DNA from 2 places in the Companilactobacillus heilongjiangensis genome. Region 1 is predicted to be linked to the other one. Evidence: riboswitches for the same ligand, from Rfam matches in the RefSeq annotation. Region 1 holds a riboswitch; the other holds the start of a gene.
The links. A riboswitch is a leader RNA that binds a small molecule or an ion and turns the genes downstream of it on or off. The one in region 1 is predicted to bind FMN.
Positions count from the first base shown of each region.

Region 1 (4,040 bases):
CTGACTTAGTCGATTGAGTACTATCTAGATCACTGCTACCACTACCTTTAACCGCATTGATCACAACTGGTGTGAACATGATTACGATTAAAGCAATCACCAAAGTAACAACTAATGTATGATTACCACGTTGCTTCTCTTTCGAAACGGCACGAGAAACATGTCCATCATCGTCGGTATCAGAATCAAAACTCTTTTCCCAAGGCTTGACATCTTTTTCGTCAGCTTCAGGTTCGGCATTTGAATCAGCTGGTTGCTCTGGTTGAGCTTTGGCTGAATCCTTAGCCTCTTCAGTTTTTTCTGATGACGTTGACATGACTGGTGGTACAGGTACAAAATTAGTATCTTTTGCATTATCAGGCTCAATGTCCTGTTTTGCTTCACTTAAATGATCATTGCTTTCTTCAGATTGAAGATGATCTTCTGCAATTGGACTTTCCTCGTGAGCATTTTCAGCTGCACTTGGTTGTTGTTCAGAAGACTCATCATTAGAAGTTTGAGCATCGGAAACAGTATCACTTGTTGGTGTGTCGCCATCACCTTTAATTAGATGATATTTTTTCAAATCCTCAAGACTGACAGATCCTTCTAGTCCTTCAGTGGATTTAGGAACACGTGAATCGCCAGACATATTGTTTTTATCATTATCGGCCATTAAAAACCAACCTCCTAATTTCTATCCCTTAAAGCATATCATAAAAGTTTAAAATTTTTCTTTAAAGATTTATAAAATTTCTCTATTTAATAGCAAAATGTCCTTTAATTCGTGGATAAACGATCATAACGGCCGCTGAAATGATCAAAGCTTTAACAATATTGAATGGAATTACTCCTGTTGCTACATATTGAGCCAAACTCATATTCAATTTCATTCCGACAACGTTCATATACAATGGCATGATTACTACGTAATTTAAAATTGACATAATAACCGTCATTGAAACTGTTCCGGCGATAATAGCTGATGTGCGGTGATCCTTCTTCCAAAAATAATTAAATGGAATCAACATTGCGACTGAGCCAACAAAGGCTGCCCCACTACCAATCAAACCTGCAACACCACTACCAGTAACGATAACGTGAACCATTGACTTGATTAAAGCAATCATAATTCCACCGACAGGTCCATATGCGAAGGTTCCAATCAAAGTGACGACATCACTCAGATCAACCTTCAAAAACGGCATCCAAATCAAAATTGGAAATTCGAAAAACATCAAGATAGTCCCCAATGCTGCAAAAACTGATACCCCAATAACTGCTTGAAATTTGTACGTACTCTTTCCCATTAAAATCAACCTTCCTCAATTGATTTCCAAAGAAAAAAGGCCTGTTTTGGGCACACCAAAACAGACCTTAATCATCTGTTTTCTTCCATCTAGACTTTAACTATCGGTATTGGAATCTAACCAATTCGGCCAACTTTCGTTGGGTCGCGGACTATAACCGCCGGTCGGGAATCACACCCTGCCCTGAAAACCAATTTATTAAATTTTATACTCTTAATATAGCAGATTTCGACTAAAATACAACTAAACTTTGCTTATGGATTGTATAACCTATTTGCATACGGGGGTGCCGCCATCGGTTGTTAGAAAATTTTACCTGCTATGAGGACCGGGCCGAGCCAAGGTCTCGTCCCTCGCTTTGAAGCCTTGCCACGGTTCGGCAAGTCTCCAAAGTCGCCCTGTGGTGTAAAGGCTAAAGCCTTAACGCCACCTCCACAGCAGGTAAATTTTCTAACAACCGATGGCTAATGTATTTTTTAAAACTGATTTAATTAAATAGGCTGCATTCCTGAATACTTCGGAATACAGCCCATTTAGATAATAAAAATTTATTTAACGTCGAAGATTTGATATTACTATTATCTCAACTAATTTAAAACACCGTACAGTTACCAATCCTAATAAAAAACAAACTAGTTGGAAGAGCTGAGAGTATTCATCAGCAGCGAAAGTGGCGTTATGGCTTTAGCCATTACACCACCGGGCGTGTTGGAGACTTACCGGTCTGTGGTAAGGCTTCAACCGAGGTTCGAGACCGTTCTTTGGCTCGGACCGTTCCGCGCAACAGATGAATGCTCTCAGCTCTGGAAACGGCTATTATCTTTCTTCCTTCTTTAATTCAGCAACTTCTTGACGTGTCAAATCACGATATTTACCTGATACTAATCCTTCTAGTGTCAAGAATGAGTAACTTTCACGTGATAGCTTTTCAACTTTGTGGCCAACTGCATCAAACATGTTCTTAACTTGGTGGTTATGACCTTCGTGAATTGTAATTCTAACGATCGAAGAGTTTCTCTTACTATCTTTAGACATTACTTTGACTCTTGATTTTGATGTTGTATAGCCCTTTAACTTGATACCTTTTTCCAACTTTTTAAGATCTTCTGTTGCTAAGAATCCTTCAATTTTAGCAATATAAGTCTTTTCAACGTGGTAACGAGGGTGCATCAAGTGGTTGGCAAATTCACCGTCATTTGTTAGTAATAACAAGCCAGAGGTATCGTAATCCAAACGACCGATTGGGTAAACTCGTTCTTGAACGTCTGCATCTAGTAAGTCAGTTACTACTTTACGGTCTTTGTCATCTTTAACGGCTGTGATCACACCACGGGGCTTGTACATTAAGATGTAACGTTTCTTTTCTTCTTGTAAAGGCATCCCGTCAACTTCAATTTTATCGCGATCATCAACTTTGACACCCATTTCAGTCACGACTTTGTTGTTAACTTTAACGTGACCAGAAGCAATCATTTCTTCTGATTTACGACGTGAGGCAACTCCGGCTTCAGCCATAAATTTTTGTAATCTAATTTTCTCCATCAATATCTCCTGTGTTTGTAATATCTTCAAAATTCTCTATTTTTGGTAATTCATCGATACTTTTAATGCCAAAATAATCGAAGAATTCATCGGTCACAACGTATAAATTAGGATGTCCGGGAACGTTCTTTTTCCCATTTTCCTTAATCAATTTTCTCATCAACAAAGTATTCAAACTTCCTGAACTCTGCACGCCACGAATTTCATCAATCTCAATACGCGTGATTGGTTGGCGATAAGCAATGATTGACAAAATTTCCAAGGCTGCTTGACTGAGTTTTGTTCCAAGTCCTGCCTTAAAATATCTTGTCAAAAGGTCAGAAAATTCATTCTTCGTGACTAATTTATAAACATTATTGTAATCAACCAATTGAATGCCTGAATCAACGTCAGTCATCAATTTAATTTTTAATTCTTCAATATTTTGTCGTAAGGCTGCACTGTCGATCTCCAACAGCCCAGCTAAATCTTTTTCTTTGATTCCTTGGTCACCGGCAACGAATAACAGTGCCATTATTTTTGCTTGATACACGTCTAATTCCTCAATTCGATAAATAATTCACTCTTAAAATCAGCCTGTTCAATCGAAACCAGTTGTTTGCTAGCTAATTCTAAAATAGCCATAAAATCAGTGACAATTTCTTCTACACTGTTATGTAACTTCAACAATGCCTTAAAAGTTGTCCGTTTAACAGTCTTTAATTCAGTCATGATGTTATTGGTAGCATCTTCAATCGACAGAGTTTCATTTTCGATTGTCTCAATCTCTGGTTGACGCCGTTTTTGGTCATGCAACAATTCCGCATAAGTTGAGGCCAAATCATTCAACACAATCGACCCTGGTTCCAAAAACTGTTCTAATTGCTTCGTCGGAATACTGACTTCCTTATCAAATTGCTGCTTTCTGACTTGTTCTTTCTCTTCAAAATACGCAGCAACTCGTTTGTAAGTCTGATAGGTCAACAGTTGCGAAACCAACTCATCACGCGGATCATCAGCTTCAAAGTCGTCATCAATTTCATCTGGTGCTTGTGGCAGTAGCATCTTGCTCTTGATTGACATCAATGTGGATGCCATCACTAAATAGTCGCCAGCAACATCCAACTCTAGAACTTTCATACTCTTCAAGTAATCAATATATTGCTGCGTAATTTGGGCAATCGGAATATCGTAAATATCAACTTTTGATTCTTTGATCAAATGCAACAA
Region 1 is NZ_CP012559.1:1,179,829-1,183,868, reverse strand. It holds gene JP39_RS05425 (LysM peptidoglycan-binding domain-containing protein) at 1-655, opposite strand, end outside; gene JP39_RS05420 (ECF transporter S component) at 738-1,289, opposite strand; FMN riboswitch at 1,363-1,484, opposite strand; gene JP39_RS05415 (pseudouridine synthase) at 2,106-2,831, opposite strand; gene scpB (SMC-Scp complex subunit ScpB) at 2,818-3,345, opposite strand; gene JP39_RS05405 (segregation and condensation protein A) at 3,366-4,040, opposite strand, start outside.

Region 2 (4,040 bases), 160 kb from region 1:
ATATTCAAAAATAACTGTAGCAAAGTTATGTCGAAGAGCCGATATTACACGAACGACCTTTTACTTGCATTTTGACAATATAACCGCAGTGTTAAATGAGGTATTAGAGGATGCACTTGATTTTCAGTTAGTTTCTGAAAATGGACCATTTAACGATGAGTCATTTATTCCAGCATGTCAAAGAGTTGCTAAGTCAAGTAAATATCAGGCTTTGTTCATGGACTCTAATTTGACCGAATATATTATCGGTCGAATTTATTCACATGAAAAGGACAGAATGATTCCAGATAATATGAAGAAGACTAATCTCAATCAAAAAGATGCTGATTTGATGTTTCAATACACTTTACGCGGTTCATTTTACGTAAATTATCAACATCATTGGCAAAGAACAGCCGACTGGAAACACGATGTAAAATTAATGAATTATTTTGTGGAAAGTGGTTATAAAGCCTTTCATGAACGTTAAATCTACGGACTTTGGTCCACTAGGTACCACTAGTTTATTTTTTGATTATGGAATTGAAATAATTTTTAAAAACAAAAGATTCAGAATATACTCTATATCCTGTAATTTTATTCATTAACGGCAAAATAATACTCAAAGTTGTTTAATATTAATCCAAAAACGAATAATGAACTAGCCGGAAAGAGCAAGAAATCAGGTCGCTGTGCAGGTGGCGTTAGCACTTTAGTGCTTACACCACGGAACGACTTTTGAAACTCGTGATTTGTGCGAGGTTCAAAATCGAGACAAAAGACCTCGGCTTTTGTCGGTTCCCATAGCGACCTGATTTCTTGCTCTTGGAGGTGGCATATTTAAATAACTCGCATTGCAATTATATTTTTACTATGATAATATCGCTTTTGAAAACTGAATAATGATTTCTTCGGGGCAGGGTGTAATTCCCGACCGACGGTAACAACTAAAAGTTGAAGTCCGTGACCCGCGTTTTGCGGTGGATCCAGTGTGAGTCTGGAACCGACAGTATAGTCTGGATGGGAGAAGAAAAATAAGATTTTTTCGTACTCAGTACGTTTATTTAAGATTGTCTTCGAAAGAAGTCTTATTTGGCTTAATAAAAATAATGGGGCCCCGCATTTTTGCGGGACCTTTTTTTTGGGGTGAATAAGATTGACAGATCAGCAGTATTTAGAAATAGCAATAAACCAAGCAAAAAAAGGATTGGGCCAGACTTGGCAAAATCCTTTAGTTGGTGCGGTTATTGTTAAAAATGGTCAGATTTTAGCGAAAGGTTATCACCATCGTTTTGGTGAGAATCATGCTGAAATTGATGCCATTAGTCATTTAAAAAATGAGAAAGAGGGCACTGGAGCGACGATTTATGTGACCTTAGAACCTTGTAGCCATCAAGGAAAGACACCACCATGCGTCAATAAAATAATTGAACTGGGATTTAAGCGCGTAGTTATTGGCCAAATTGATCCTAATCCACTGGTTGCGGGAAAAAGTGTTGAACGTCTGAAACAGCATAATATTCAAGTAACTAATTTGGATAATAGTGAGTCACTGAATCTAGCTTATAATTTTTATTTTCAAAATCAGCGGCCACTCATTACTTTGAAGTATGCCATGTCATTGGATGGAAAAATCAATCAAAAAGATGGCTATCGTACTATGTTAACTGGCAAGGATACTTTTCAAGATACTCAAAAATTACGACAGATGAACCAAGCCATCTTGATTGGCGAAAACACTTTGAAAGTTGATGATCCTAAATTAACAATACGGTCGAATCCAGCATTTCCACCTTTTAGGATTGTATTGATTCATAATGCTCAAAAATTAGATTTACAACAAGCCATTTTTCAGTCAAAGGGTCCCATCTATATTTTGACTAATCACAAAAATGAACAAGTTTTACCAGAAAACATTCACGTTTTAGTTGATGAAGTTTGGACGCCACGAAAAATTATTGATTTTTTGACCCAACAAGGAATTCAATCTTTGTTGATTGAAGGCGGCAGTCATATTCATGCCAACTTTGTTAAAAGTAATTTAGTCGATAATTTAATTGTCTATATTGCACCGAAGTTGATTGGGGGAACTGGGTTACCAAGTATTTGGGGACCAGGAATTTCCGAGATGATGAATTTCGAGCTCAAACAAATTACTCCATTAGGATCAGATATAAAAATTTCCGCAAAGAGGGTGTATTGATGTTTACAGGGATCGTCAAAGGACAAGGAAAAATCGTGCAACTGCAAGATAATCATGGAACTGAACAAATTAGAATTGCATCATCATTGATTGACCCTGAGAATTTTGCAATTGGTGAAAGTATTTCGATCAACGGAGTATGTTTAACGATTACTAAATTTCAAAATAACGACTTCTGGGTTGATGCCATGCCAGAAACTTTAAAGAGAACTACTTTCGATGAGCTGCAATTGAACAGTTTAGTTAACTTAGAACCGACTTTACAAGTGACGGAACGCTTGAATGGCCATTTTCTCTTAGGACACGTGGATACGACAGCTGTAGTAACTAAAATTGAAGAACAGTCGAGTTCCAAGGTATTTACTTTTAAAATAGATTCTAGCCAAATGCCATTTATTGTCGAAAAAGGTTCCATTGGAATAGACGGTGTCAGCTTAACGGTTGTTTCTGTTGGATCAGACTGGTTTCAAGTAGCCTTGATTCCTTACACATTAAAGGAAACAATCTTAGGACAATTGAAATCCGGAGAAAAAGTAAATATTGAGACTGATATCTTAGGTAAATATGTCGTGAAAATGAATAATGAGGTAGTTGACTATGAGTAAAGATGAGTATATTCAAAGAGTTGAGTCAGCAATCAAAGCTTTAAAACAAGGACAATTAGTAGTTGTCGCTGATGCCGTTGATCGCGAAGGTGAAGGAGATATGGTTGGGTTGGCTGACTTTGCGACACCTTATACAGTTAATCAAATGATCAGTCAGGCTAAAGGATTGTTGTGTGTTCCGATGAGTCAACAAGTAGCACAAAGATTGTCTCTGGAACCAATGATTTCCCACGGGACAGATGCCTTTGGAACGGCCTTCACGGTTAGTTTGGATGCTAAAACAACTATGACAGGAATCTCAGCTTATGACCGTGCCGATACGATCAAGACTTTAGCTGACCCGACAAGTAATTGGGACAGATTTTATCATCCAGGGCATATTTTTCCACTCATTGCGAAAGATGGCGGGGTCAAAACTCGTGGCGGACACACTGAAGCGGCGGTTGATTTGGCCAAACTTGCTGGAGCTACACCAGTGGCCTATATTTGTGAGATTGTTAAAGAAGATGGTCACATGGCGAGGACAAAAGATTTACAATTATTTGCCAAACAAAATAAGCTCATTTTTTTGACTATTAACGATATTTTAAAGTATCGAGAGTTTCAGGAAAATGCACAGATTAAACCATATGCAACTGTTGACTTGCCAACAGCTTATGGACATTTTCAGTTACAAGCATTTGGAGATGGAGAAAAGGAACCAAACTTATTGATTTCTAAAGGTGATATTACTGGTAAGGAGCCATTATTAGTGCGCGTTCACAGTGAATGTCTGACGGGTGATGTTCTTGGTTCACTTCGTTGTGATTGTGGTCCGCAATTGCGGGAATCATTACGGAGAATTGAACAAGCTGGCCGCGGTGCGGTGATTTATTTACGACAAGAAGGTCGTGGAATTGGTTTAACTAATAAATTGCGCGCCTATCATTTGCAAGATACAGGGCTGGATACGGTTGAAGCAAATCAGGCACTTGGTTTGCCAGCAGATGCCCGTCACTATGATCTTGCCGCTGAAATCCTTAAATCTAAAGGGGTTAAACAAATAGAATTAATGACTAATAATCCTGATAAGGTCAAGCAACTGCAAGAATCAGGAATCGAAGTCGTTCAAAGGATTCCCTTAGAAGTGGGCTTAACAAAGGAAAATCAAGATTATTTAAAAACAAAAAAAAAGAAATTTCATCATATATTGAGTGAGGTAAATTAAAATGAAGGAAATTACTACTAAACAAATTAATGGTTCTAAGAAAATC
Region 2 is NZ_CP012559.1:1,342,029-1,346,068, reverse strand. It holds gene JP39_RS06125 (TetR/AcrR family transcriptional regulator) at 1-469, shown strand, start outside; FMN riboswitch at 883-1,015, shown strand; gene ribD (bifunctional diaminohydroxyphosphoribosylaminopyrimidine deaminase/5-amino-6-(5-phosphoribosylamino)uracil reductase RibD) at 1,136-2,182, shown strand; gene JP39_RS06115 (riboflavin synthase) at 2,182-2,787, shown strand; gene ribA (GTP cyclohydrolase II) at 2,780-3,994, shown strand; gene ribH (6,7-dimethyl-8-ribityllumazine synthase) at 3,996-4,040, shown strand, end outside.
Region 2: another riboswitch for FMN. It lies ahead of ribD (bifunctional diaminohydroxyphosphoribosylaminopyrimidine deaminase/5-amino-6-(5-phosphoribosylamino)uracil reductase RibD); the one in region 1 lies ahead of JP39_RS05420 (ECF transporter S component).